2 regions of the Pseudomonas tussilaginis genome follow, and region 1 is predicted to be linked to the other one. Evidence: riboswitches for the same ligand, from Rfam matches in the RefSeq annotation. Region 1 holds a riboswitch; the other holds the start of a gene.
What was found. A riboswitch is a leader RNA that binds a small molecule or an ion and turns the genes downstream of it on or off. The one in region 1 is predicted to bind cobalamin.
Positions count from the first base shown of each region.

Region 1 (14,819 bases):
CAGCGTCGATCCGGCACCCGGTAGGGTTGTTGGGGTTGACCACCACCAGCACATCCAGGCGGTCGAGCTGGTCGTCCACAGACTCGCCGTGCAGCTCGATCACTTGATGCCCGGCGCGCCGCCAACCCTCGGCGTGCTCGGCATAACAGGGCGAAAGCACGCCGACCGTGCCGCGCGCGCGCAGGTGCGGCAAGGCCTGAATCGCGGCTTGGGAACCGGCTACCGGCAATACCTGTTTGACCCGGTAATACGCGGCGGCGGCTTGTTCCAGGCCATCGTCGGTTTCCGGCAGGCGCGCCCAGGCGCAAAGCGGAATGTCAGGAATGGCGAAGGACCAAGGGGCAATACCGCTGGACAGGTCCAACCATTGCTCGCGCGCGATGCCGTATTGCTGCACGGCACGTTGCAGGCGTCCACCGTGTTCAAGCATAGAATTCAGCCCCCAGGCACAACAGTAGCAACCACAACCACACACCTTGGCACACCAGGCGCCAGCCACGTTCGATGGCGTCAGCGTCCGCCGCCGGACCTTCGCCCAGTTGCGGGCGCTCGTGCCGTTCACCGTGATACACCGCCGGGCCACCGAGTTCCACGCCCAAGGCCCCCGCCCCGGCCGCCATCACCGGCCCTGCATTAGGGCTGTCCCACAGCGGCGCCTGGCGACGCCAGCAACTGAGCGCCAGGCGGGTCTTGCCGAGCAGTGCGTATGTCAGTGCTACCAGACGGGCAGGAATATAGTTGAGCAGGTCGTCGATACGCGCTGCCGCCCAACCAAATCGCTCGAAGCGCTCATTGCGATAGCCCCACATCGCATCCAGGGTATTGCTCAAGCGATAGAGCACCACCCCCGGCGCACCGGCGACGATAAACCAGAACAATGCGGCAAACACCGCATCGCTGCCATTCTCCAGCACCGACTCGGTGGCAGCGCGTGCCACAGCGGTCTCGTCCAGTTCACGAGTTTCACGGCTGACCAGAAAGCCCACACGGCGACGTGCTTCTTCCAGGTCGGCGCGACCCAGGGCCTCAGCCACCGGTCGCACGTGCTCCCCCAGACTGCGCAGGCCCAAGGCGCAGTACAAGAGCAGGACGTCCACCAGCCAACCGATGTAGGGCAACCAGGACAACAAGGTGGCCAACAAGGTCAACGGAATCACCGCCAGGAACCAGGCGGTTACACCATGGCTGCGCCAACCACGACCGGCAGCATTGAAGCGCTGCTCCAGGCGCCCGGCAAAACGGCCGAAGGCAACCAGTGGATGGCGCCGCTGGGGCTCCCCCCACAGCGCATCAAGCGCCACCCCGGCAACCGTCAGCAACGCCACACTCATCAAGATTCTCCCCACTGGTTTTCAAACACCATGTCGCTCAAGGGGCGCGCCGTGGCCCACCCTTCAAGGACCAGCATCGGCGCCGGATAGAACGCCTGGACCGGGCCTAGGCACAGAATTGCCACGGCTTTGGCCCCGACCGGCATGCCCAGCAGCTCGGCCAGTGCCTGCGGTTCGAACAGCGATACCCAGCCCATCCCCAAGCCTTCGGCACGTGCTGCCAGCCAGAGGTTCTGGATCGCGCAGGACAACGAGGCCAGGTCCATCTCCGGCAAGGTCCGGCGACCGAAAATATGTTTGTCGCGATCATCCATCAAGGCCGCCACCAGCACTTCGGCACAGTCGCTGATGCCTTCAACCTTAAGTTTCATGAACTCATCAGAGCGCTCACCGAGCGCCTCTGCGGTGCGCACCCGCTCAGCTTCCACCAAGCCCTGGATGCGTTGACGCAGATCGCCATCGGTGATGCGGATAAAGCGCCACGGCTGCATCAGGCCGACACTGGGCCCCTGATGCGCCGCTTCCAGCAGACGCGCCAACTGTTCGGGCGCCACCTCACCCTTGACGAAGTGACGCATGTCGCGACGCTCGGCGATAGCCCGGTATACCGCCGCGCGTTCGGCGTCCGTGAAAGCCTGGTCGCTCATGGGGCTAACAGCGCCGCCGCCGCCTGGGGGTTGGAGGCAAAGTAGAAATGCACATAGGAGGCGGTCAGGCGCCCGCAACGATAGACCGCTTCAGCGCCACGTCCACCGTTGGGACTATGGCCACGGGCAATCGGCTCACGTGCAGTGGTGGTCAGCGAATGGTGGTAGGTGTGCCCGTGCAAGGTGCCCTCAGGCAGTTCCACGGCTTGCAAGGCCAAGGCTGCCAAACGTTTTTGCATCACGGCCTCACCTTCGAGCAAGCCCAGCAATTCGGCGCGCTCGCCGGCGACATCCGTCAGGGCTTCGAGCAAGTAGAGCATGCCGCCACATTCGGCGAGCAGGGGTTTGCCGACATGGTGATGAGCGCGGATAGCGCTGAGCATCGAGGTGTTAGCGGCCAGTGCCTGGTGATGCAGTTCCGGGTAGCCGCCCGGCAGGTACAAGCTGTCCGCTGGCGGCAAGGTACGGTCATGCAACGGCGAGAAAAACTTCAGCTCAGCACCCATGGCCTGCAACAAGTCGAGGTTGGCACCATAGGTGAAGGCGAAGGCTTCATCCCGAGCCACTGCGATCGTAACCCCACTAAGTAAAGGTTCGATGACCTCGACACACGGCGCAGCGAACGCTACGGGTGGCGGCAAGGACGACTCACAACTGGCCCCCAGGGCTGCCGCTGCGGCATCCAGGCGAACATCCAGGTCATTGAGTTCACTGGCCTGAACCAGTCCCAAGTGGCGACTCGGTAGCTCAATACCGGTTTCTCGCGACAGACCGCCGTACCAGCGCAGCCCTTGCGTCAGGCTGCCTTCGAGCAATTGGGCGTGACGCAGGGTACCGACGCGGTTCGCCAGTACCCCGGCAAACGGCAGGTCCGCTTGATAACGCGCCAGCCCCAAGGCCAGAGCACCGAACGTCTGAGCCATGGCGGTGCCGTCGATCACCGCCAGCACCGGCACATTAAAATGCCGGGCCAGATCGGCACTCGACGGTGTACCGTCGAACAACCCCATGACCCCTTCGATCAGGATCAGATCGGCTTCGCCCGCCGCTTCCCACAACAAACGTCGGCTTTCCTGCTCCCCCACCATCCACAGGTCGAGCTGGTACACCGGCGCACCACTGGCTCGTTCAAGGATCATCGGATCAAGAAAATCCGGGCCGCACTTGAACACCCGCACCTTACGCCCGAGGTTGCGGTGCAGCCGCGCCAGCGCCGCCGTCACCGTGGTCTTGCCCTGGCCCGAGGCCGGGGCGGCAATCAGCACCGCCGGGCAGTGGCGCGTGTCACTCATAGTTCAACGCCCTTCTGGGCGCGGATGCCAGCCTGGAAGGCATGTTTGATCATGCCCATCTCAGTGACGGTATCGGCCAGTTCGATCATTTCATCCTTGGCACCGCGACCGGTGACAATCACATGCTGCATCGGCGGACGCGCCTGCAGGTCGCTGAGCACCTGGTCCAGGTCGAGGTAGCCGTGCTTGAGGGCGATGTTCAGTTCATCAAGGACGACGAAGGTGATGCTGGGGTCCTGCAGCAACTGGCGCGATACCGCCCAGGCTGCTTCGGCAGCAGCGATGTCGCGCTGGCGGTCCTGGGTTTCCCAGGTGAAGCCCTCGCCCATCACGTGATAGCGCACCTGCTCGGGAAAGCGTCGGAAGAACAATTCTTCACCGGTGCTGTTACGGCCTTTGATGAACTGCACCACGCCACATTGCATGCCATGGCCCATGGCCCGGGCCAGCATGCCGAAAGCAGAGCTGCTCTTGCCTTTGCCGTTACCGCTGAGTACCAGCAACAAGCCGCATTCGCTCGGAGCGTTGGCAATGCGCTCGTCGATTATCGCCTTCTTGCGCTGCATACGAGCCAGGTGGCGCTGGTCACGCTCGGTGGATTCAGTCATCGCAGACTCCGCAAACCACTGTCAGCCGATCCCGCAACGAGCCTGACAACACAGGGCTGCACAGGATTCGAGATAAGGATATGGCTGCAGATCAATGGATAAGGCAGACGGAGAAACGCGCAGGACTGCGGCACGAGCCGAAAGAACCGCGCATCACCCTCCGTGATGCCGTTGGCTGTTACAGGCCGGTCTCCGGGCTTGTGAGCGGGGTCATGAACACCCAGGGTCGCGCGCCTTCCCGGGCCTGATCACCCAGTGGCCATGCGCGGCCTTGACTCACCTACCGTTGCGGGGGCAGCGCCGGACTCGCACGCGATTGACGTGCCCACCGGCTTCCCTGTTTCACCCTGCCAGGCCAAAGCCCACAGAGCACCTGAAACAAGTCGCGAAGGTTAGAGGGTTGCACCCGGAGCGTCAATGAAAGGCACTGCACTGGCCTGGATCAATGGCGCTTTTGTCATCTTGTGCCAGCCTGATAGCAGTGATATCAAATAGCCACAACTGGCTGTACTCGAATACAACGACAACGGAGAGAACGGCATGCAAGGACTGATCATCAACAACCCGCGCCTGGAATTTCTGCGCCCGGCCCTGGAGCGCTGGTTCGACTGCATCGACCGCCTCAACCAGACCCTGGGCGACAACGAAGCCGCTTATTGGCATGGCACCCAAGCCAACCTAAGCCTGCTCTCGGCGGCTGCCTGGCAAGCAGAACTGGTGACCCTGCAGCATCACCAGAGTAAGAAACAACGCGATGAAGGTGAGCGTGAAGGTCGCTGCGACCTGTACATCGCCAACCGCGAAGAAGCCGCCTACCTGCAAACCAGCCAGCGCTGGCCGCGAATCGCCCGCCTCGACCTGAACAATGCCCTGCAGGAAACCGTTTATGCCGCCCGCCAGGTCGCGGCCCCTAGTCAGCTCAAGGTGGCGGCGTTGTTCGCCAGCCCCTTCAAAGCCGGCCAGCATGCCAGCCCCGAAGAACTCCAGGATCTGGTCGACGACCTGCAAAAGCATACCGCCTGCGCGATTGCCTGGTACTTCCCTTATGCCTACCGCAAGTTGCATAACGAGGCCGGGCAGTATCACCCCGGGGTTGCCCTGCTGCTCAAGCAGGCCTGATGTCGAGGGAACCTCCCGCGCCTAGCTGCCTCTACTAGCATAGAGGCCAACTTCGCGAGGGACACCGACATGGGCAAGGCACCGACTGTACTGCTGCTGGCAATAAGTGCGGGACTGAGCGGCTGCGGCGAAAGTGCCCGCCTGCAAGTGAGCGATGGCTTTGGCCCGTCACCGCAACTGCCGGAACCGAACAAGACCTTGATCCCGACCGTCAACATCGCCCCCGCCGTCGGCTGGCCACAAGGCCGCACGCCGGTCGCGGCGCCTGGCACGCAGGTCGCCGCGTTCGCCGACGGCCTGGACCATCCGCGCTGGCTCTATGTGCTGCCCAATGGCGACGTACTGGTCGCCGAAACCAATGCGCCGCCCAAGCCTGAAGACGGCAAAGGCATTCGTGGCTGGGTCATGGGCAAGGTGATGAAACGTGCTGGTGCCGGGGTCCCCAGCCCTAATCGCATCAGCCTGTTGCGCGACAGTGATCACGACGGTGTGGCCGAAACCCGCACAACCTTTATCGAAAACCTCAATTCACCGTTTGGCATGACCCTGGTCGGCAATGACTTCTACGTAGCCGATACCGACCGCCTGCTGCGCTTTCGCTATGAACCCGGGGCCACCTCGATCACCACACCTGCGGCGGTGGTCGCCGAGTTGCCTGGCGGCCCGTTGAATCATCACTGGACCAAGAACGTCATTGCCAGCCGTGACGGCAAGAAGCTTTACGTCACCGTCGGCTCTAACAGCAATGTCGGCGAAAACGGCATGGACCAGGAAAAAGGCCGCGCCGCGATCTGGGAAGTCGACCCCGCCAGTGGCCAGCAGCGCCTGTTTGCCTCGGGCCTGCGCAACCCCAACGGTATGGCCTGGGAGCCGCATACCGGGCAACTGTGGACGGCGGTGAATGAGCGCGACGAGATCGGCAGTGATCTGGTGCCTGACTACATTACCTCGGTCAAGGACGGCGGCTTTTACGGCTGGCCCTACAGCTATTACGGCCAGCACGTCGATCAACGAGTCAGCCCGCAGGATCCGCAGTTGGTCGCCAAGGCCATTACCCCCGACTACGCGGTGGGACCGCATACTGCCTCGCTGGGTCTTACCTTTGCTGAGCCCGGCGTACTGCCGCCGCCGTTCGAGCTGGGTGCATTCATTGGCCAGCACGGCTCCTGGAACCGCAAGCCACACAGCGGCTACAAGGTCATTTTTGTGCCGTTCAGTACGGCGGGTAAACCGGCGGGCAAGCCGATCGACGTGCTCACCGGGTTTCTCACTGAAGAAGGCAAGGCCATGGGGCGCCCCGTCGGAGTGATCAATGATCAGCGCGGGGGGGTATTGGTGGCGGACGATGTCGGTAACACGATCTGGCGGGTGAGCAAGGCCAGGTAACGTATCGTGGCAACGTGACGCCTCAACGCTTACGACACAAGGTCAAACCATCCCCTATCGGCAACATCGACAGGTCCACCCGTGGGTCATCCTTGAGCCCCAGGTTCAATGCCTGGATCGCTCGGGTATCGTCACTGTCCGGCTGCTCCTGAAGCACCCGCCCGCTCCACAGGGTGTTATCGAACAGCACCAGCCCTCCCGTGCGCAGCAAGCGCAGGGCCTCTTCCAGGTAGTGTGGGTAGTTGGCCTTGTCGGCGTCGATGAAGATCAGGTCATAACGCGCTGCCGGCAACGTCGCCAGTGTCTGCAAGGCAGGCGCCAAACGCAGGTCGATACGCTGGGCCACGCCCGCCTCGTGCCAATAGCGCCAGGCAATGGCGTTGTAGCTACCTTCAAGGTCGCAGCACAACAATTGCCCCTGCTCCATGGCCTGGGCCATACACAGCGCGCTGTAGCCAGTGAATGTGCCAACTTCGATCACTCGCTGGGCGCCAATCAATCGCACCAACAACGCCAACAACTGTCCCTGCTCCGGCGCCACCTGCCAGCGCGCTTCGGGCAATACCTGGGTTTCGGCGCGCAAGCGGGCCAGCAACGGTGTCTCGCGAATCGACACCGACTGCAGGTAGTGGTAGAGAGCATCGTCGAGGTAGAGCGTTTGCGCCGTCATCGCCTACCTCGCAAAGTCAGGGATTACGCGCCAGGGCAGGCGGCAGGACGCGCTTGGCATTGAGGTAGGCTTTGTTCCAGTAGCTGTTGGACAGGTAGTCCAGACGCACGGTGCCGCCTGCCGAAGGGGCATGAACAAAGCGGCCTTCACCGACATAGATGCCGGCATGACTGACCTGCGAGCCACCGTTGGTAGCAAAGAACACCAGGTCACCCGACTGCAAGGCACCACGATCGATGCTGGGCGCACGGATACCGATCATTTCGCGGGTGGTACGTGGCAAGGCAACGCCGGCGGCGTCACGATAGACGTAACCGATCAAGCCGCTGCAATCAAAACCCGAGTCGGGTGTGTTGCCACCCCACTGATACGGCGTACCGACCAGGCCCAAGGCACGGAACAGCACATCTTCGGCAACGGGGGAGAAATACACTTGAGGTGCCATGACGGCTGGCTCGACCACCTTGGGCGGGGTCGGGGCATGGCTTGAGCAGGCACCGAGCAGTGCCAGCAGGGAAAATAGAGCGAAGCGCGCCTTCATCGCCATGGTCAGAACATCCTGTCTGAAGCCGTCCGGCGGTGGGCCGGAAATAGTTGAGAATTTAGATTAGACGCTTTCTGTAAATACGCACGGCGACGCGCTTTTCAGCAACGTCGCCGTGATACCGCCAGGCTTATGATCAGTTACGCGAGATGGTGGTTGCGGTAGGTGCCATGGCCAATGCGCGTTTAGCTTCGATAAAGGTCTTGCTCCAGTAGCGGTCACCGAGCTTGTCGATGCGCACACCACCACTGCGGCGGCTGCTGGAGTGGATGAACTGGTCATCCCCCAGGTAGATCCCGGCGTGGCTGACGCGACCGCGGCCATTGGTGCTGAAAAACAGCAAGTCACCTGGCTTGAGGTTATTGCGTGCAACCAGCGGCGCTTTAACGTTGATCATTTCGCGAGTGGAACGCGGCAGGTTCAGGCCAGCCTCTTCACGGAACAGGTAGCCGATGAAGCCGCTGCAATCAAAGCCGGTGTTCTCGGAGGTACCACCGAAACGGTAGCGGGTACCGATCAGCGACATACCACGTTCGAGAATGTTGTCAGCCAAGGCTGGCAGCTGGTAAGGCTTGCTGCTGGCGAAATTCTTCAGTTCTTCTTCGGCTGCCAGCTCTTCCTCAAACGTTGCAGCGAGGGAGGACTTGGTCGAAACCTGAGCGGTAACCGGCTGTTGAGCCTGCTGCTGCGAAACAGGGCTATGAGCCGCGCAGCCAAAAAGCAGGGTCACGAGTGCGAGGGGCACGAGGGGTGCGAAGCGCTTTAGCATGGGCACGACCGTGTCTGGAATTTAAAGAGGGTGAAACTATGCCTTCTATCGGGTCGATTTGCAAATTCAATCGAAAAAAATGTGACTTTTATGTGCCGAGGCTCTATTCCCTGCGTTACCAGCCCAAAGTTTCTTTCAAAAACGGGATGGTCAGCTTGCGCTGAGCCTGCAAAGAGGCCTGATCGAGGCGTTCGAGCAAGTCGAACAAGGCACTCATGCTGCGCGTGCCACGGGTGAGAATGAAATGCCCGACCTCGTCGGTCAGGTGCAGGCCACGGCGCGAGGCACGCAGCTGCAGGGCACGCAGCTTGTCTTCATCCGACAGTGCGCGCATCTGGAAAATCAGCGCCAGGGTCAGGCGCGATTTGAGGTCAGCCAGTTTGATCGGCAGTTCCCGCGGCGAACTGGAAGCCGCCAGCAACAAGCGTCGACCGCTGTCACGCAGGCGGTTGAATAGGTGGAACATGGCCTCTTCCCACTCCGGCTTGCCAGCAATGACATGCAGGTCGTCCAGGCACACCAGTTCGTACTGCTCCAGGTTATCCAGCAGTTCGACACCACGATCGAGCAGTTGCGCCAACGGCAGGTAGACAGCAGGTTCGCCCAACTGCTCGAAACGCAGGCAGGCCGCTTGCAGCAAATGAGTACGCCCGACGCCCTGCTTGCCCCAAAGGTAGATCAAGCTTTCGGTCCAGCCGGCGTCGGCTTCGCAGAGTCGCTCGACGTAGCCCAATGCGGCGGCGTTGGCACCCGGGTAGTAGTTGATGAAGGTGGCGTCGTCACGCAGACGCACACCCAAGGGCAACTGGATCGGTTTCATGCTGGCTGGGCAGTTCCGAAGAACCACAAGGGGCCTTTTGTGAAAAGTCTGCAAAGTTTATACCCGTGGCGCCGGTCGCACAATCGGCGTGGACCACAAGTAAAATCAAAGGCTTGCATCGGCACCTGAGAATCGATGCAGGCCTTTGGCTATTAAGCTAGAGATCCGGATCAATCTCCCCGCCATACATACCCGACTCTTTATAGAGATCGTGGACGTGACGCAACAGCACCATGATCACCGCGGCCACTGGTAGAGCCAGGAGAACACCGGTGAAACCGAACAACTCACCCCCGGCGAGAATGGCGAAAATCACCGCCACCGGGTGCAGACCAATACGGTCTCCGACCAGCAAGGGCGTCAGGACCATGCCTTCCAGGGCTTGGCCGACCATGAACACCGCGGCAATCGCCAGCAGCGGATAAGGATCACCGCCAAACTGGAACAGCCCGGCCACCATTGCGGCGCCAATACCGATAATGAAGCCCATGTACGGCACGATGGCTGCCAGCCCCGCGAGCAAGCCAATCAACAGACCCAGTTCAAGGCCGACCAGCATCAAGCCGGACGCATAGATCACCCCCAGCGCCAGCATCACCAGCAACTGGCCACGGACGAAAGCACCGAGCACTTCGTGGCACTCTCCCGCCAGCGCCACCAGCCGCTCCTCGCGTTGGCGTGGCAGCAGGCCGCGGATCTTGGCCATCATCAGGTCCCAGTCGCGCAACAGATAGAAGCTCACCACCGGGATCAGCACCAGGTTGGCCAACCAACCGAGCAGCGCCAGCCCCGACGCTGTAGCCCGCGACAGAATGACACCGACGATGTCGCTGGTCTGCCCCATGTGACCACTGATGGCCGCTTTGATCTTGTCGAACTTCCAGAAGCCTTCGGCCAGCCCAAGACGGGTCTGCACCCAGGGCAAGGCGCCATGCTGCAACCAGTCGAGCATTTGCGGTGCCAGCTCGTAGAGACGCACCAGCTGCTTGGCCAGCATCGGCACCAGCACCAGCAACAACAAGGTAAACAGCAGGGTAAACAAGGTGAACACCAACACCACGCCCCAGGTGCGGGACAGCCCGGCACGCTCCAGACGATCTACCAGGGGATCGGCCAGGTAGGCCAGGAGGATGCCCACTAGAAACGGTGAAAGAATCGGGTGCAGCCAGTACAGCAAGGCGGCGCACAGTAACGCTACGCCAAGCCACACCCAGCGACGCATATCAGTCATGAACGGCTCCAGGCCAGGTCAGGGATTACCAACGAAAACGCAGGCCATTGAAGGGGGTCGGCGCAGCGGCCTGGGTTGCCCCAGGATTCGCCGGGTCGGCAGCTGGCGGTGCAACTGGCGCTTCGGCGGGCAACTCCTGCAGCTTGGCCAGGCCCAACTGGGCACGCAACTGATCGCTGTTGCCGGTCACGTGATAGGTCAAGGTATCGCCTTGCACTTGATTCAAGCGCGCCCCATAAGGCTCCAGCACTCTGCCGAGCTCGGCATAGCGTGCCAGGTTCATGCCCTGAACCTGCACCTGCATGTCGCTGCTGGCGCCAGGACGGGTGACAAAACGGGGTGCCAGGCGGTTGCTGACCGCCAGCATCACGGCATCCGCCAGTGCAGCCTGGTCGGTGCCTTCAACTTTGCCCTGCTCACGCTGCTCACCCAGCCATAGACGCCAGGTGCCCTGCCACTTGCCCTCCGCTTCGCTGGCATGCACCGCCAGCAAGGCATCAGCACCATAACGCTCGGAAGCCTCACGCAGTGGCGCAGGGTCAGCCCCTTCCAGATTTTTTGCGGTGGCCACCAATTGCTCACTGAGGTCGGCCAGCGGCAGACGCAACGGCAAGCCACGGTGCTGAGCCGCGCGACGCAGGGCTTCGGCACTGCTTTGACCGTCGCCGATCAGGCTCGAGCCTTCAACGCTGTCGTTCAACCACCAGCCCAGAATCGAAGGCCGGTTGTTACCCCACAGTGCCAGGCCCGCCTGGCGCAAGGTGCGCTCGGTGCTGCCCGGATCGAAATCCACCAGCACGGTCTCGGGCGGCCCGGCCTCGAAGCCGAACTGGCTGATGATCTGTTGTGGATCCTTACGCAGCCCTGCCAGGGCTGGGCTTTGTGCCGCCTTGGGGTCGCCGGTCAGGCGCAGCACGAGGGTTTCAAGGGCTTTGCCTGTCGCCTGGGTGCGGGCTTCGGCGCCTTGGCCGTCGACCGGTTCACGGACCTGATAAAGGCCGGAGACAGTTTCGGCCTGAGCCGACAGACCAAACACGGCAAGACAGCCAACGGCCAGGTAATTACGCAAACGCATGGAGGATTCCTGTCCTGGTAATAAAGAAGCGATGTTTATCAAAGAATGTCGGTATGACCGCAGCAGTTGGCAAAACATTCGGCCTGCACGGTCAATTTCACCTCATCGCCTTGCTATACCTTATACAGCCTGCGCCCTGGCAACCAGTCAGACACGGTTAAAGGCTATTTTTTTCGCAGATCAGGACCCTGCCCGTCGGCCTGAGGATGGCCGCTACCGGGCAACCCTGATAAAATCGCGCGCCTTCGCAGACCGGCGACGGTCAGGCAGCCGGATTACCCTCCGCCTTGCCTGGCAGGTCACGGTCGATTCCCCTGAATCCCTCCCCCCTAAAGGCCTGGATCATGAGCAAGCAACCCTCCCTGAGCTACAAGGACGCCGGTGTAGACATCGACGCCGGTGAAGCATTGGTCGAACGCATCAAAGGCGTTGCCAAGCGCACGGCGCGCCCGGAAGTCATGGGCGGCCTGGGCGGTTTTGGCGCCCTCTGTGAAATCCCGGCCGGCTACAAACAACCAGTTCTGGTCTCTGGTACCGACGGTGTCGGCACCAAGCTGCGTCTGGCGCTGAACCTGAACAAGCACGACAGCATCGGCCAGGACCTGGTCGCCATGTGCGTCAACGACCTGGTGGTCTGTGGCGCCGAGCCCCTGTTCTTCCTCGACTACTACGCCACCGGCAAGCTCAACGTCGACGTGGCGGCCACCGTGGTCACCGGCATTGGCGCTGGCTGCGAACTGGCTGGCTGCTCCCTGGTCGGCGGTGAAACCGCTGAAATGCCGGGCATGTACGAAGGCGACGACTACGACCTGGCCGGTTTCTGCGTAGGCGTAGTGGAAAAAGCCGAGATCATCGACGGTTCCAAGGTTGCCACTGGCGACGCGCTGATCGCCCTGCCGTCTTCCGGCCCACACTCCAACGGTTACTCGCTGATCCGCAAGATCATCGAAGTCGCCGGTGCTGACATCGAAAACATCCAGCTCGACGGCGCGCCGCTGACCGAACTGCTGATGGCCCCGACCCGTATCTACGTCAAGCCGTTGCTCAAGCTGATCAAGGACACCGGCGCGGTCAAGGCCATGGCCCACATCACCGGTGGTGGCCTGCTCGACAACATCCCACGCGTTCTGCCAAAAGGCGCTCAGGCTGTTGTTGACGTCGCCAGCTGGCAGCGTCCAGTGGTATTTGACTGGCTGCAGGAACAAGGCAACGTCGACGAGCACGAAATGCACCGCGTCCTGAACTGCGGCGTCGGTATGGTCATCTGCGTAGCACAGGAGCACGTCGACATCGCCCTGAAGAACCTGCGCGACTCCGGCGAGCAGCCATGGGTCATCGGCCAGATCGGCGTTGCCGCCGAAGGCGCTGCCCAGGTCGAGCTGAAGAACGTCAAGGCGCACTGATGCCAAGCAAGTCTTGTGATGTTGTGGTGCTGTTGTCCGGCACCGGCAGTAACCTGCAAGCCTTGATCGACAGTTTCCGCACCGGCGACAGCCCGGTGCGGATCCGCGCGGTCATCTCCAACCGCGCCGATGCCTATGGCCTGCAACGCGCCCGCGATGCAGGCATCGACACGGCTGTGCTCGACCACAAGGCCTTCGACGGCCGCGAGGCGTTCGACACAGCACTGGTCGAGTTGATCGACGGCTATCAGCCACACCTGGTGGTACTGGCGGGTTTCATGCGCATTCTCAGTGCCGGCTTCGTGCGCCACTATCAAGGCCGCCTGCTCAACATCCACCCGTCCCTGTTGCCCAAGTACAAGGGCCTGCACACCCATCAGCGCGCTCTAGAGGCCGGTGATCGTGAGCACGGTTGCAGCGTGCATTTCGTCACCGAGGAACTCGATGGCGGCCCGCTGGTCGTACAGGCAGTAATACCGGTAGAGTTGGATGACACGCCAGAACGTTTGGCGCAAAGGGTTCACAGCCAGGAACACCAGATTTACCCGCTGGCAGTGCGCTGGTTCGCCGAAGGTCGTTTGCGCCTGGGTGAACACGGTGCTCTACTGGATGACCAGCCTCTGGCGGCCAGCGGCCACTTGATTCGACCCTAGGAGAAATTATGCGTCGCGCCCTGCTCTTCGCTCTTGCCGTGCTCGCACTGCCGCTTCAGGCAGCGGATCTCAAGCCTTTCTCGGCCAGCTACACCGCCGACTGGAAGCAGCTGCCCATGAGTGGCACCGCCGAGCGCAGCCTGGAAAAGAACGCCAACGGTACCTGGAGCCTGAACTTCAAGGCATCGATGATGATCGCCAGCCTGACCGAGCAAAGTACCCTGCGCCTGGACAAGGACACGCTGCTGCCACTGACCTACCACTTCGAACGTGGCGGTTTGGGCAAGGCCAAAAAAGTCGATCTCGACTTTGACTGGACCAGCAAGAAGATCACCGGCAGCGACCGTGGAGACCCGGTCAACCTGCCCCTCAACCGTGGCGTGCTGGACAAGTCCACCTACCAACTGGCCCTGCAGCATGATGTCGCGGCGGGTAAAAAAAGCGTGAGCTACCAGGTGGTGGATGGCGACGAAATCGACACCTATGACTTCCGCGTCCTGGGCAGCGAAAAAGTCACCACCAAGACCGGTCAGGTCGATGCCATCAAGGTCGAGCGTGTACGCGACCCGAGCCAGAGCAAACGCATCACCGAGCTGTGGTTCGCCAAGGATTGGGATTACCTGCTGGTACAACTGCGTCAGGTCGAAACTGACGGCAAGGAATACGTGATCGTGCTGCAAGACGGCTCGGTTGACGGCAAGTCGGTCAAGGGCAACTGATCGCCTGACTGCTGGTTACACCTGAAACCCCGCCCAGTGCGGGGTTTCTTTTTTTGTGAGAGCGGATTGACCCACTCCTACAGGCAGCATGAAAGATGTTTCATGGGCCAAGCATTTACTTAGCCAGCTAACAAATTCTATAAAAGAGACCTGCGACACGGTGCCGCAGTTAACTGAAAGTGGAGTTTGCAGATGACTGTCAAAGTAACTGAGCGCGACGAAAGCAAAATGACGTATGAAAGCCTGGCTTCAGGCCTGCGCATCTGGGATGTGCATCAGCAGGACGAACTGGTCGGTATGTTCCACCAGGAACATGAAGCCCACAATTACCGTATCGAACTGGAATTCCTCGAAGCCAGACAGCAACAGGAATAGCCTCCCCTCCAGAAAACACAAACCCCGCCGAAGCGGGGTTTGTCGTTGTTACCACATCAGATCATCAGGGATCACGTAGGCGGCGTAGGGATCATCAGCATCCGGCGCTTCAACCTGAGTATTGAGCAAGACAATCCGCTTGGGATCGCGCTCCTGGATCTTCAGTGCCGCTTCACG
Region 1 is NZ_CP088149.1:1,465,413-1,480,231, reverse strand. Features, by position in the region: gene cobD (threonine-phosphate decarboxylase CobD) at 1-430, opposite strand, end outside; gene cbiB (adenosylcobinamide-phosphate synthase CbiB) at 423-1,331, opposite strand; gene bluB (5,6-dimethylbenzimidazole synthase) at 1,331-1,978, opposite strand; gene CX511_RS06925 (cobyrinic acid a,c-diamide synthase CobB) at 1,975-3,270, opposite strand; gene cobO (cob(I)yrinic acid a,c-diamide adenosyltransferase) at 3,267-3,878, opposite strand; cobalamin riboswitch at 4,045-4,270, opposite strand; gene CX511_RS06915 (hypothetical protein) at 4,419-4,997, shown strand; gene CX511_RS06910 (PQQ-dependent sugar dehydrogenase) at 5,067-6,383, shown strand; gene CX511_RS06905 (O-methyltransferase) at 6,406-7,053, opposite strand; gene CX511_RS06900 (C40 family peptidase) at 7,070-7,600, opposite strand; gene CX511_RS06895 (C40 family peptidase) at 7,734-8,366, opposite strand; gene hda (DnaA regulatory inactivator Hda) at 8,482-9,186, opposite strand; gene CX511_RS06885 (AI-2E family transporter) at 9,344-10,417, opposite strand; gene CX511_RS06880 (DUF2066 domain-containing protein) at 10,443-11,492, opposite strand; gene purM (phosphoribosylformylglycinamidine cyclo-ligase) at 11,837-12,895, shown strand; gene purN (phosphoribosylglycinamide formyltransferase) at 12,895-13,548, shown strand; gene CX511_RS06865 (DUF3108 domain-containing protein) at 13,557-14,267, shown strand; gene CX511_RS06860 (hypothetical protein) at 14,460-14,642, shown strand; gene CX511_RS06855 (DUF2058 domain-containing protein) at 14,691-14,819, opposite strand, start outside.

Region 2 (14,819 bases), 1.7 Mb from region 1:
TGCCACTGAGCTGGTGTACACCCCGGTCAACCCGGCGTTTGGCGGCAATCCGTTGAACGGCACGTGGTTGCTCAACAACGCCCAGGCTCAGAACGACCATGATGATCCGGACGTCAAGGACCGCGCCTCGGCGTTCGCCAGTACCTCCGCACTGGAGCGCTTTACCAGCCAACTGGAGTCGCGGCTGCTCTCACAACTGCTTAACAACATCAATAACGGCACCACCGGCAGCCTGCAGACCGATGCATTCATCATCAACGTGCTCGACGACTCTGGGGCGCTGACCATCCAGATCACCGATCGGGCAACAGGTGAAATTTCAGAAGTTCTGGTGAACGGCCTGAACCCTTGAAGGGCCGGGCAATGGGGAGAGACAATCATGAAACGATTTCTGACCACACTGCTGATCCTCGCCGCGTTGCAAGGTTGCAGCCTGCGCGAACCGATGCCCGCCGAGCAGGACAGCGAAAGCCCGACCCTGACGCCGCGCGCTTCGACCTACTATGACTTGATCAACATGCCGCGGCCCAAGGGCCGGCTGATGGCGGTGGTGTATGGCTTTCGCGACCAGACCGGGCAATACAAACCGACCCCGGCCAGTTCGTTCTCCACCAGCGTCACCCAGGGGGCGGCAAGCATGCTGATGGATGCCTTGCAGGCCAGCGGCTGGTTCGTGGTGCTTGAACGTGAGGGCCTGCAGAACCTGTTGACCGAACGCAAGATCATTCGCGCTTCGCAGAAAAAGCCGGACACGCCGGTGAACATTCAAGGTGAACTACCACCGCTGCAAGCGGCCAACCTGATGCTCGAAGGCGGCATCATTGCCTACGACACCAACGTGCGCAGTGGCGGCGAGGGGGCACGCTACCTGGGCATCGACATCTCTCGTGAGTACCGCGTCGACCAGGTCTCGGTCAACCTGAGGGCGGTGGATGTACGCAGTGGTCAGGTGTTGGCCAACGTCATGACCAGTAAGACGATTTACTCGGTTGGGCGCAGTGCCGGGGTGTTCAAGTTCATCGAGTTCAAGAAGCTGCTGGAGGCCGAGGTCGGCTACACCACCAACGAACCGGCGCAGTTGTGTGTGCTGTCGGCCATCGAGTCGGCGGTGGGACATCTGCTGGCGCAAGGCATCGAGCGGCGCCTGTGGCAGGTGGCAGGGGATGGCAGCGGCGATAGCGCGACCCTGGACAAATACCTGAGTCAGTATCAAGCCCCATGAGGGAACCACTGACTTGATTGGCACCTTGTAGCCGCTGCCATGAGGCTGCGATCGACTGCAGAGCAGTCGCAATTCGTGCACTTCGTTAGACCTGACGGATTGCGGTGCCTGGTTTTGCGGCCGTTTCACGCCCGATCGCAGCCTCTCGGCAGCGGCTACAGGCCAGGAAGCAGTTGCACATGCTGTAGCCGCTGCCGAGGTACGAGGCTGCGATCGACTGCAGAGCAGTCGCAATTCGGGCCAACCTTATGAGCCGAAATTGGCTCTTGCCCGGTGACGGGCAAGACGGTATCTACTACTCATTACGGCGTCGAGCAGCCCTGTTCCTTGACGATCCGTGTCGTCGACGCCGGGTACTTGGCCAGTTTGGCCGCTGCGCGCGCCGGCCGCTTGACCAGCTCACCGCCGCAATTGGGGCACTGCCCCTTGAGCTGGCGCTCATTGCAGTCGGTGCAAAAGGTGCACTCAAACGAGCAGATCAACGCGTCCTGGCTATCGCCAGGCAGGTCACAACCACAGCATTCACAATTAGGGCGCAGTTCGAGCATGGTCAGTTCTCGTTGGGACGATAGAGGTGAGCATGGCTGGCGCGGTACAGCGCCGACTCGGCAAAGCTGTCATTGGCCAATACTCGGCCGACCAGAATCAGTGCGGTACGCCGAAAGCCCTTGGCCTGGACCTGCTCGACAATACCATCAAGGGTCGCGAGCACCCAATCCTGATCGGGCCATGTTGCCCGGTGGACCACTGCAATCGGGCAATCACCGCCGTAATACGGGCGCAGTTCTGTGACGATTCTCTCCAGGTGTTTGACCCCCAGGTGAATCGCCAGGGTAGTGCGATGTCGAGCAAGCTCAGCCAATTGCTCGCCCTCGGGCATCGGCGACTTGTCCCCGTAGCGGGTGAGGATCACGGTCTGGGCGATGTCCGGTAAGGTCAGTTCGCAACCGAGCAGGGCGGCGCTGGCGGCCACGGCCGTTACGCCGGGGACGATCTCATAGGGAATGCCCAGCTCGCGCAGGTAACGGATCTGCTCACCGATTGCACCGTACAGGCTCGGGTCACCGCTATGGACGCGCGCCACATCCAGGCCCTGGTCGTGGGCGTGCTTGATCGCTTCGATGATCTGCGCCAGATGCAGTTCGGCACTGTTGATTACCGTCTCGGCGCGATGGCCTTCAAGCACCGCAGTCGGTACCAGGGAACCGGCATAGATGATCACCGGGCAGCGATGGATCAGGCGCTGGCCCTTGACGGTGATCAGCTCGGGGTCGCCGGGGCCGGCACCGATGAAATAGACGGTCATGCAAAGTCCTTGAGAAGAAAGCGCGGATTATCTGCCAAATGCTGCCACTGTGGCCAACGCCAGGCTGGCGTCGGCACACAGCGTGCGGGTAATGCGCAGGTGGGCCGGGCCTGCGAGTTGCTCGGCCAAGGCCAGAGCGGCGCTTTCGGCGACGCCGTAGCAACCGCTGTGTTGGTAGGCAACGACTGAACGATGGCTCAAGCGCTGTTCGAAGGGCGCTAAGTGTGCGGCACTGAAAAACAGCAACGGGACATTCAACTGCTGGGCCAGTTGTTGCAGCCCAGGCTCATCGTGCTTGAGGTCGATGCTGGCAAGGCCCGCGACTGCCGTAAGTGGCAAGTTGTGGGCCTTGAGTGTCTGCACCAGCAGGTTGCCCAGCGTTTCTACCGGGCAACCCCGTCGGCAACCCAGGCCGACGAACAGCGGCATGAGCTTCAGGCCCGGCTCGGGCGACGGAACAACCAGGCACTGATCAGCCCCAAGGCCAGCCAGAATGCCGCGTTGGTCAGCAACGAGGCGACCTTGAACTCCGCTTCCAGGGCTTCTGGCGCGAGCATTTCATGTACTTGCGGCTGCGGTGCGCCAATCACATGCGGCACGACCAGCAGCACGACGCCCAGTGCTTTTAACAGCCAGTTTTGGGCGAACACCATTAACCCCAGACCGACGGCGGTGGCGGCGGCAGTGCCGACCCACCAGGCCTGACGCTGAGCCAGATCGGCAGCGGCAGTACCTGGCAGCTCCGGTGGCAGGCCCAAGGTCGGCGCCAGGCAGAACACGGCGAAGCCACCCAGGCCCCACAGTGCACCACTGATAACCGTCTTCGGCGCACGCAGGGTATAGAGGGCGGCGAGGATCAGGGCAAAGCCTACGGCGACCACCAGGTTACCGCCGGTGGTTGACAGTACTCGTTGCCAGCCATCTTCCGGTGCCCAGGCTTCGCTGTCGTGATGATGCTCGGCGGTACCGGCAGCATGCGCGTGTGGTGTTTCGACCGCAGGCGCGGCACTTTCATAGGTTTCCGCCTGAAGAATCAACGGCGCAACCCAGAAGCTTTGCAGCAGGGTCAGCAGCAGGGCGGCCAGCAGTCCGGCAAACCCTGCGGTACTCGCAATACGCTTGATCATCGGACGGTACTCAGTGGCAGGGGAAAGCGGCGCTGTGACGGGTATCGTGGGCGGCGTTGTGTACCGCTTCGATGTGCGAGAAACCGGCAAAGTACACCAGGCACAGGCCCAGCAGCGAGGCACCGACAGCAACCAGCAGGCGCTGGCTGAGACTTGAAGGGGTAACGGCGGTGTGACTGGCGGTACTGATAGGCATGGCGCTTTCCTCTTGGTGTTGTTCGGCAACAGGCAAGCGCAAGAACCCCCTGCACGGAACGCGCCCAGGGGTTGCAACAGCGCCCGCCCACCGCGGGTTTGTCAGATCAGTGTTGGGCCGGTCTCCGGGCTTGTGAGGGCGGACAAATTGCTCAGCCGAGGCGTCACCTTCCCATGCCAGACTACGGGCACAGTGGTTTTGACGCTTTTCTCACTTACCGTTGCGGGGGCAGCACCGGACTTGCCATACACCTTTATAAGCGATGTATGACGCACCGGTTTCCCAGTTTCACCCTGTAAAGGGCACCCAAACGAATGGCGCTAGCAAATCACGGGTAAGGGCGGGCGTCAATCGTGACAGCAGTTGACCGCTTACCAGGCACTGCGTAGCCTAGCCGCTTCGAGGTTCTTCGGCGCTGGCCGAAGCTAAGACGGGAACGCGGTTCAAGCCGCGGCTGCCCCCGCAACTGTAAGCATTGAACGGTTCGACACAGCCACTGCGTTCTGCGGGAAGGCGTCGTTCCAGCGGCCTTGGGCCGCAGCAGTGCAAGCCAGGAGACCTGCCTCGAACAGTTTCCGACATAAACCGGGCGGGGTGATCCGGTGGCGAACGCGCCCAGGCAATGACGCCTGCGGTTCTCGTCCCGCATGCCCGCCATTCCTGCCAAGGGCATCGACATGAAAACACTGGCCAAACTCCCCGTCACCATCGTTACCGGCTTCCTCGGCTCGGGCAAAACCACGTTGCTGCGGCATATGCTCGACAACGCCCAGGGGCGGCGTATCGCGGTGATCGTCAACGAGTTCGGCGAACTGGGCATCGACGGCGAGATCCTTAAGCAATGCAGCATCGGCTGCACTGAGGAAGAGGCCAGCGGCCGCGTCTACGAGCTGGCCAACGGCTGTCTGTGCTGCACCGTGCAGGAAGAGTTCTTCCCGGTCATGCGTGAATTGGTTGCCCGGCGCGGTGATCTGGACCACATCCTCATCGAAACCAGCGGCCTGGCCCTGCCCAAGCCCTTGGTACAAGCCTTCCAGTGGCCGGAAATCCGCAACGCCTGCACCGTTGATGCGGTGATCACTGTGGTCGACAGCCCAGCCGTGGCCGCGGGCACCTTTGCTGCCTACCCGGAGCAGGTCGATGCGCAGCGCAAGCTCGATCCGAACCTGGACCACGAGTCGCCGCTACACGAGCTGTTTGCCGACCAACTGGCCAGTGCTGACCTGGTGATCCTGAACAAGGCTGATCTGATTGCTGCGGATGACCTGGCCAAGGTCCGCAGCGAAGTGCAGGAAGAGCTGCCGCCTGCAGTGAAAGTCATCGAAGCCAGCAGCGGCCGTCTGCCACTGGAGGTGCTGTTGGGCCTGGGCGCCGAATCGGAAGCGCACATCGATAGTCGGCGCACGCACCACGATTCGCATCATGAGGGTGATGATGATCACGACGATCATGATCACGATGCCTTCGATTCGATTTCCATCGAGCTGCCGCAAGCTGACGAGAGCCTGTTGCTCGACGCCCTGACCCAACTGGTGGTGCAGCACGGAATTCTGCGGGTCAAAGGCTTTGCCGCGATTCCTGGCAAACCGATGCGCCTGCTGATCCAGGGCGTCGGCACTCGCTTCGACAAGCACTTCGACCGCGCCTGGCGCAGTGAAGAAGCGCGGACCACACGCCTGGTGCTGATCGGCCAGGAACTGGATGCCGCCCAACTGGAAGCGAGCCTGCGCGCCGCCCTGGGCGCCTGATTCATGCACCTGCTGCGGACCCAGCCCGGTGGTTTTGTACCGGACGACAGTATTGCCGACCTTGGCCAGACCCCGGCCGAGCTGGTCATTCTCTGCAGCGGTGACTCACACTTGGCGCTGCTGGCCGAAACCGCCCAGCAGTTGCCGGAGGATTTTCCCAGCCTGCGTCTGGCCAACCCGATGCAGGTACAGAACCATGCCTCGGTCGACCTGTACGTCGATGAAGTGCTGCGCCATGCCAAGGTGATACTGGTGTCGTTGCACGGTGGCGTAGGTTACTGGCGCTACGGCGTCGAGCAGCTACTTGAACTGGCGGCCCGTGGTGTGCACGTCATCCTGGTACCGGGCGATGATCGTCCTGATCCGGAACTCACTGACCTGAGTACGGTGTCGCCAGCACAGGCCGAGCGGCTTTGGCACTTCTTGCGCCAGGGCGGCAAGGCCAATGCCCTGAACCTGTTCAAGTGCCTGGCCAACCAGTGGTTGCAACGCGATTACCCGTGGCACGAGCCGCAGCAACTGCCGCGCACGATCGTGTACCACCCGCAGAAGGCCAGTGCCGCGTTGGCTGATTGGTTCGAAGACTGGCAGATTGAGCACCCGGTGGTGCCGATCCTGTTCTACCGTTCGCACCTGCAGGCGGCCAATACCGCGTTTATCGACACCTTCTGTGAGCGCTTGCAGCTGGCAGGGCTCAACCCGCTACCGATCGCCGTGGCCAGCCTCAAGGAAGCTGGTTGCCTGAATCAGGTAGAGGAATGGCTCGATCAGGTCGACGCGGCGTTGATCATCAACACCACCGGTTTCGCGCAATCAAGCCCCGAGCAACCGCACCTACGGCCGTTTCGCCGTGACATTCCTGTGTTGCAAGCGATTTGCGCTCAAGATAACCAACCCGGCTGGGAGGCGAGCGAGCAGGGGCTCGGCGCTCGGGACCTGGCCATGCACATCGTCCTGCCGGAATTGGACGGGCGCATCATTACCCGGCCGATCAGTTTCAAGGACCTGGCCTGGCGCAGTGAGCGCAGTCAGTCGGATGTCGTCTGTTATCGCCCACACGCCGAACGCATGGATTTTGTCGCCGAGCTGGCGCGGCGCTGGTGTGCGCTGGCCGAGTTGCCCAACCAGGACAAGCGTGTCGCCTTGATTCTGGCTAACTACCCGACCCGTGATGGGCGCATTGGCAATGGTGTTGGCCTGGATACGCCCGCAGCGGCCTTGAACATCCTGCGCGCTTTGCAGCAACAGGGTTATCCGTTGAGCGAGTTGCCCGACAGCGGCACCGCGCTGATCCAGGCGTTGCTTGGTGGCGTCAGCAATGACCTGGACAGCCTTGATCAGCGTCCTTGCCTGCAGAGCATGTCCCTGGACGACTATCGGGCGGCGTTTTCCGCCTTGCCGCGCGCCAATCAAGAGGCTGTGCGTGAGCGTTGGGGCGAGCCTGAACAGGACCCGATGTGCCGCAATGGGCGGATGATGGTCGCCGGCCTGCGCTTTGGCCTGACCTTTGTCGGCATACAACCTGCGCGTGGTTATCAGTTGGACCAGAGCGCGGTATATCACGATCCTGACCTGGTGCCGCCCCACGGTTATCTCGCGTTCTATTTCTGGCTGCGTCATGGCTTTGCCGCCGATGCGCTGATTCATGTGGGCAAGCACGGCAATCTGGAGTGGCTACCTGGCAAAGGCGTCGGCCTGTCTGGCAGTTGCTGGCCGGACGCCTTGATCGGTCCGCTGCCCAACATTTACCCGTTCATCGTCAATGATCCGGGCGAGGGCGCCCAGGCCAAGCGGCGCACCCAGGCGGTGATCATCGACCATCTGATGCCGCCGTTGACCCGTGCTGAAACCTACGGCCCGCTACGCCACTTGGAGGCGTTGGCCGACGAATACTACGAGGCGCAATTACTCGACCCGCGCCGCGCCCGCGAGCTGCAGCGGGATATTCTCGCCCTGCTGCGTGACAACCATATCGATCGTGAACTGCAACTGGAGGGCGCATTGGATGACGCGGCGGTGTGGTTACCGCGCTTGGACACCTACCTGTGCGACCTGAAGGAATCGCAGATCCGTGACGGCTTGCATGTGTTCGGTGAGTCGCCGTGCGGCCGCTTGCGCATCGATACGTTATTGGCGTTGTTGCGGGTGGAGCGTGGCGATGGGCGCGGCGCCAATGCCAGTTTGCTGCGCGCGCTGGCCAAAGCCCTGGCGCTGGGCTTCGACCCGCTCGATTGCGACCTCGGTCAGCCTTGGCAGGGTCCGCGCCCAGCATTGTTGCAGGCCCAGGATCCGGCGTTGTGGCGCACTGCCGGTGACAGCCGCGAACGCCTGGAAATGCTCGCTGCGCAGTGCATTGAGCAGGCCCTGGCAGGTGCCATCACTGTGCCCGATGAGCCGCTGTGGTCAGAGGTTCGTGCTGTACTGGCGGCCTTGCAACACACCGTTGCGCCACAATTGGACGCCTGTGGTCCAGCTGAGCTGCAGGGGATGCTGGCCGCCTTGCAAGGGCGCTTCGTCCCGGCCGGCCCTAGCGGCGCCCCTAGTCGTGGACGCCTGGACGTGCTGCCAACCGGGCGCAACTTTTATACCGTCGATGTGCGCAACTTGCCGACCACCACGGCCTGGCGTATCGGATTTGCGTCGGCCAACCTGATCCTTGAGCGTCACCTGCAGGAGCATGGCGACCACTTGCGTCAGCTCGGCCTGTCGGTGTGGGGCACGGCGACCATGCGCACCGGCGGTGACGACATCGCCCAGGCCATGGCCCTACTGGGCGTGCGTCCGGTGTGGGCCAGTGGCAGTCAGCGGGTGGATGACTTTGAGATCCTGCCGCTGAGCCTGCTGGATCGTTCACGGGTGGATGTGACGCTGCGCGTGTCGGGGTTCTTCCGAGACGCCTTTGGCAACCTGATCAAGCTGTTTGATGCGGCAGTGCAGGCAGTGGCAGCACTGGACGAGCCCGACGACCTCAATCCGCTTGCCGCCAAGGTGCGCAGCGAACGTGCCGAGCTAGAGCGTCAAGGCCTGAGTGACGAGCAGGCGGCGCGTCAGGCAGGTTGGCGCGTTTTTGGCGCCAAGCCTGGCGCCTATGGTGCTGGTGTACAGAACGCCATTGACGGGCATCTGTGGAATGAGCGCAAGGACCTCGCTGAGATCTACCTTAACCACGGTGGTTACGCCTACGGCGCTGGCGATGACGGCACACCGGCGCGTGCCGATTTTGCCCGGCGCCTGAGTCAAGTCCAGGCGGTGATTCAGAATCAGGACAACCACGAGCATGATCTGCTCGACTCCAACGACTATTACCAGTTCCAGGGCGGCATGCTGGCGGCGGTGGAAAGCCTGGGCGGCAGTCCGGTTGCCAGCTATCACGGTGACCACAGTCAGCCGGACCGCCCGCGTATCCGCACCTTGAAAGAAGAGCTCAACCGGGTGATTCGCGCCCGTGCGCTCAATCCCAAGTGGATCGATGGGGTCAAGCGCCATGGCTACAAAGGTGCCTTTGAACTGGCCGCGACCGTCGACAACCTGTTCGCGTTCGATGCCACCACGCACTTGATCGACGACCACCATTACCAAGCGCTGGCCGACGCCTATGTGCTCGACGGCCCGACCCGGGCGTTTATTCGCCAGCACAACCCGCACGCCTTGCGCGATATCACCGAGCGCCTGCTCGAAGCCCAGCAGCGCGGCCTGTGGGAACAACCGGGGGAGTACCGTGAAGCCCTCGAAGAGCAACTGCTGGACGGTGAAGAAGAGACCTGAAATGACTGAACCTGCACATTTTCCCCTGTCCGCTGTGGTCGGTGCCGACGCATTGAAGCTGGCCCTGTGCTTGACCGCCATCGACCCGAAGATCGGTGGCGTACTGATCGAGGGCCCACGCGGCATGGCCAAGAGCACCCTGGCTCGAGGTCTGGCTGATCTGCTCGGTGAAGGCCCGTTCGTAACCTTGCCTCTGGGGGCGAGCGAAGAGCGGCTGGTCGGTACCCTTGATCTGGAGGCCGCACTGGGCCAGGGTAAGGCGCAGTTTTCGCCTGGCGTGCTGGCCAAGGCTGACGGGGGGGTGCTGTATGTCGATGAGGTCAACCTGCTGGCCGATCATCTGGTCGACCTGCTGCTCGATGTCGCCGCCAGTGGCACCAACCGAGTCGAGCGCGACGGTATTTCTCATCGTCACAGCGCGCGCTTTGTATTGATTGGCACCATGAACCCGGAGGAGGGTGAGCTGCGTCCGCAGTTGCTGGATCGTTTTGGGCTGAACGTTGCCCTTGATGGGCAGCCGGCACCTGAAGCCCGTGGCCAGATCATACGGCGGCGCCTGGATTTCGACGCCGACCCCGAGGCATTTTGTGCGCAGTGGGCATCTGCGCAGGCGCAATTGCGCGATCGCTGCCAGGCTGCCCGTGAACAGCTGACGCGTATCGCCCTGGACGATCAGGCCCTGGCGCAGATCACCGAGCGTTGCTTTGCTGCTGGGGTCGATGGTTTACGCGCCGACCTGGTCTGGCTACGCGCCGCCCGCGCCCATGCCGCCTGGCGCGGCGGGGCAGCGATTGAGGCGCAGGATATTGAAGCGGTGGCCGAGTTCGCCTTGCGTCATCGGCGCCGTGACGTACCGCCGCCCTCTAGCCAAAGCCCAGCAGCCGAGCCACAGGCTGGCAAGGCAGCCAATCACCCACAAGGGCAAGGCGCCTGGGGTGAGATGCCTCCTCAAGCGACCGCAACCGGTGCACGGCGCGAGGTGCCGAACTGGGCAAAAAAGCCCTGAGCATCCGTCGCACCCAGGCGGCGGATGCCAAACCCCGTCCTGGAGCGATCAAGCAAGGTCAGCGGGGGCGAGCCCGCGAAGCCGCCCAAGGCACTGTGGCCTGGTCAGCAACCTTGCTCAAAGGCCGCCCTCGTCTGCGTCGAGACCTGTGTTGGCAGCAGCGCACGGCCAGCGCCCCTGAGCTGTGGCTGGTGATTGTCGACGCGTCGGCCTCGACCCGGCGTTACCAGGCTTTGAGCCAGGCCAAGGGACTATTGGCGGGATTGTTCGATCAGGCTTACCGCCAGCGTGCACGCCTGACGCTGCTGACTGCCAGTGGTAACGCGCCGCGTTGGCAGCGCCATGGCCTGAAAGCCTCGGCAGCCTTGCAGCCGTGGCTGGACACTCTCGGGGCGGGGGGAGGAACGCCGTTATTGGCGGCACTGGAGCAGGCGCGTGATTGGCTGCAGACACGTCAACGCCAGTATCCTGACGAGCAGCAGCGCTGCCTGCTGCTGACCGACGGTCGACTCAAGGCCTGGGAACCTGTGCAGCCGCTGCCATGCCCAAGCATGCTGGTGGACATCGAGTGTTCGCCCGTGCGCTTGGGTCGCGCGCTTTTATTAGCGCAGCAGTTACAGGCCGAGTACCGTACGATTGATAGTTTGAACGTGCTTGGATAACTAAGGCGCGTACAAAACAGTACGTTAGCGGTTCCGCGACGAAGTGTCGCAGTTTAACTTTTGCAACAATTAAGTTGCCTGGCGCGCACCGTAAAGATGCGCTGCCATTAACCCAATAGATAGCGGCCTACTTACTTTGGCATTGACCAAGGTTGCAGATCACATCCTTGTTTTTTCAACTCGGCGCGCATTTCTTCAATCAGGCTGGCCAGTTGCGTCGGGTCGGAGTAGGTGCTGCTCGGCACTTGCTTGCTGCCGATGCGAGTGCTGGTCCGGTCGATCACTGCCAGGCTCAGTTCACCCGTACCGTTAGGCGAATCCCAAGCAACACACTGGAAGGGTTCGAAGGCGTGGTCGGCAATCAGCAGTGCTTCGTTGACACGGAGCGGGGCATTCATGGGTTCGGTCTCTCTGTGGGCCCAAACAAGATAATTAACAACCGCATTGGCGGTGAGTTACTTGTACTGATGCACGCAGTACAGGGTTAAGTCACACGCGTATTGAAGTTTTTTTGTGTATTTGCAAAAAAACGCGATAACGGCTGCAACGTGGACGTTGAAAGTTAAAGAAAATTCCCTGGCACGTGGTTATTTTGACGCTTTGCGGACAGACGGTAGTGGGCGTTTGACACATCGTTGCTACTGTTACAAACGGGCCTGCCAACTTGCTGTTTCTATTTAAAATTCCAACAATTGGCGCCAAGGAAAGGTCATGCTTGAACCAGCATCCAACCGTCGCCTGCTCGTCGTTGATCCTTGCGACGATTGCCACCGATTATTGCCAGGTCTGCGCAATGTCGGCTGGGATGTTCACAGTTGCACCTTGGCCTCAGCGCTGGAGCATCCTTGTGATGTCGGCGTGCTGCGCCTACAAGCGTCACACCTGCAGCACCCGGATGCGGTCAAGGACCTGATCAGCCGCAGCAACACCGAATGGATTGCCGTGCTCAGCCCTCAAGAGCTGCGTATGCAGAATGTGGGCGATTTTGTCTGCGAATGGTTCTTCGATTTTCACACCCTGCCCTTCGATATCTCTCGGGTGCAGGTCACCATTGGCCGGGCCTTCGGCATGGCGCGCCTGCGCGGCAAGGCGGTGCATGTCGATGAAGCCGAGCATGAGTTGCTCGGTGACAGCCGACCGATTCGCGAGCTGCGTAAATTGCTCAGTAAACTGGCGCCCACCGAGTCGCCAGTGCTGATTCGGGGAGAGAGTGGAACCGGCAAGGAACTGGTGGCGCGCACCTTGCACCGCCAGTCCCAGCGCCATGACAAACCCTTTGTGCCAATCAACTGCGGGGCGATCCCTGAGCACCTGATTCAGTCGGAGCTGTTCGGCCACGAAAAAGGGGCATTTACCGGGGCCCACCAGCGCAAGATAGGCCGCATCGAGGCGGCCAACAGCGGCACGCTGTTTCTGGACGAAATTGGTGATTTGCCTCTGGAGCTGCAGGCCAACTTGCTGCGTTTCCTGCAGGAAAAACACATTGAACGGGTTGGCGGTAGCCAGCCGATCGCTGTCGATGTACGTGTACTGGCGGCCACCCATGTTGACCTCGAAGGCGCTATCGCCCGCGGCCGCTTCCGTGAGGACCTGTATTACCGGCTTAATGTCCTGCAAGTGGTCACCGCACCTTTGCGTGACCGGCATGGTGATCTGTCGATGCTGGCCAATCACTTTGCCCATTTCTATAGCCTGGAAACCGGGCGGCGGCCACGCAGTTTTAGCGAAGACGCGCTGGTGGCGATGGGCAAGCACGACTGGCCAGGCAATGTGCGTGAACTGGCCAACCGGGTCAGGCGTGGCCTGGTGCTGGCCGAAGGGCGGCAGATCGAGGCGCAGGACCTGGGCTTGCTCAGTCAGCATGCGTTCGTATCGACTATGGGAACCCTGGAAGATTACAAACACCGTGCCGAGCGCCAGGCGTTGTGCGATGTGCTCAACCGGCACAGCGATAACTTGAGTATTGCCGCCAAGGTACTCGGGGTTTCCCGGCCTACCTTTTACCGGTTGCTGCATAAGCATCAGATTCGCTGAGCGCTAGCGCCGCCATGAAAAAGCCCGCCGAAGCGGGCTTTTTCATGGGCGTCAGGGTCAGAAGTAGTAGGGGAATTTCAGGCTGAAGGAAAAATCTGGCGAGTCGTCGGTCAGGCCAATGGACAGGTTTGGCACGATGGTCAGGTTGTCGGTTGCAGCCAGGGTCATGCCGATGTTGAAGTTGGCTGCGTTGTAGTCGCTGCTGGGAACATCCTGCCAGTCGCCACCATCAGGCTTGATCTTGCTCTTGTTGGCAAACTGGTCGGAGAACGAAAATGACATGCTCATCTTTTCGTTCAAGGCAAAGGCAATACCGGCACCGATCTGCCAGGAGTCGCCAAGTTTCACGTCACCCGGGACTTTGGTGTTGATCGTGGGGCTGATGTCGCTGAACGAATCTTCCATGTTGTAGGTATAGGACAAGCTGCCGAAGAGCACGGCCGGGTCGTAGGTTTTCACCAGCGAGATACCCGGGGTGATCGCCCAGATACCGTTGCCGGTGGGCAAAGATTCAGGTACTGACAGGTTGTCGTTGGTGGGGTCATTGACCAGTTTGATGCCGTAAGGATCATCACCGGTCGGTGCCTTGACGCGCAACGTGAGCACCGCGTCGGGCAGGTTCTCTGACTCATCAAGGAACTTGTAGGCGACCCCGACGTTAACATCGCCGATGGTGGGATCGCGGGTGACAGTGGCGTCGGATGAAACAGGCCCGGCACCCCCTGCGCCACCAGAAGAATAGGTCGATTCACGGTAGACCACCGGAACGTTGATATCGAACTGCCAACGTTGCGCCAGGTTGTAACGGGCGGTCAGGTCCAGGGTCCAGTTATCGGCCTTGATACGGTCAAGGTTGATGTCGCCGAGGAAAATCGAATCGAGCGCCAGAAAACCGTTGAGGACCAATGCACGGGTATCGTAGTGCGTGTAGGTCAGGCCGGTTTCGACGCTGAACTTGCCGCCACCAAAGAAGCCGCTGGCTTCGTCATACAGGTTGGAGACGCTCTGCGCCGGTTCCGAATCTTCTTTGAGCGATTGCCCGTATGAGCTGCCTGTGGTGCCCGGCGCACCGGCGGCCACGGACTGACCACCCTTGACCGTTTCGGCGGGAGACTTGGTCAAACGTTTGGGGGCCGGTGTCGCCGGTGCTTCTTCGACTTGGCGAACGCGCTGTTCAAGCACCATCAACGCGTTCTGCTGGGCTTCGTAACGCTGTTTCAACTCCATGAGTTCTTGTTTTAGTGCTTCGACCTGGGGGTCCGTTGCTGCGTATAGCAATGTCGACGGGGCCAGGCTACTCAAAACAACGATAGCTCTGAACATTACCAATCGGTGCATGGGTTAGCCGTCCCTTCTAACTGCATTTTGATGAGACTGAGCGTAGATCAGAATCCGAGAGTGCGAAGGCCTTTGAGCTGGTCCAGGTTGCCGTTCAGCGAGCCTGCGGTCGGCACGTTGTCACGCAGGACGACATTGAGGGAGGTGAAGTTTCTGACCTGGTTGCCACCGCCAAGTAAAGTCGTGTTCTGCATCAGCCCACCCTGGGCAAGACGCTGCACGGTACTGCCCTGGTTGTTGTTGGCCATGATATTGAGTTGCACACCCTTGCCGGTCGAAGAGACGCTCAGCGAGCCGGCGCCATTGGCACCGATCAATGTTGTGCCCGCAGTCAGCGGCTTGCCTTGTTGTTGCGCTGCTGGCGCCTGGTTGGCCTTGGTGACATTGATATCAACGTTGTTGTAGGCCGTGTTGT
Region 2 is NZ_CP088149.1:3,176,827-3,191,645, reverse strand. Features, by position in the region: gene CX511_RS14250 (curli assembly protein CsgF) at 1-352, shown strand, start outside; gene CX511_RS14245 (CsgG/HfaB family protein) at 380-1,222, shown strand; gene CX511_RS14240 (DUF1272 domain-containing protein) at 1,525-1,770, opposite strand; gene cobM (precorrin-4 C(11)-methyltransferase) at 1,773-2,528, opposite strand; gene CX511_RS14230 (cobalamin biosynthesis protein) at 2,556-2,957, opposite strand; gene CX511_RS14225 (CbtA family protein) at 2,963-3,655, opposite strand; gene CX511_RS14220 (CbtB domain-containing protein) at 3,666-3,851, opposite strand; cobalamin riboswitch at 3,950-4,174, opposite strand; cobalamin riboswitch at 4,237-4,432, shown strand; gene cobW (cobalamin biosynthesis protein CobW) at 4,529-5,599, shown strand; gene cobN (cobaltochelatase subunit CobN) at 5,603-9,364, shown strand; gene CX511_RS14205 (magnesium chelatase ATPase subunit I) at 9,366-10,370, shown strand; gene CX511_RS14200 (vWA domain-containing protein) at 10,466-11,032, shown strand; gene CX511_RS14195 (DUF1652 domain-containing protein) at 11,164-11,430, opposite strand; gene CX511_RS14190 (sigma-54 dependent transcriptional regulator) at 11,744-13,066, shown strand; gene fapF (fibril amyloid transporter FapF) at 13,124-14,404, opposite strand; gene fapE (fibril amyloid subunit FapE) at 14,452-14,819, opposite strand, start outside.
Region 2: it holds a riboswitch for cobalamin, as region 1 does, so the genes downstream of both, cobW (cobalamin biosynthesis protein CobW) here and cobO (cob(I)yrinic acid a,c-diamide adenosyltransferase) in region 1, are expected to answer to the same signal.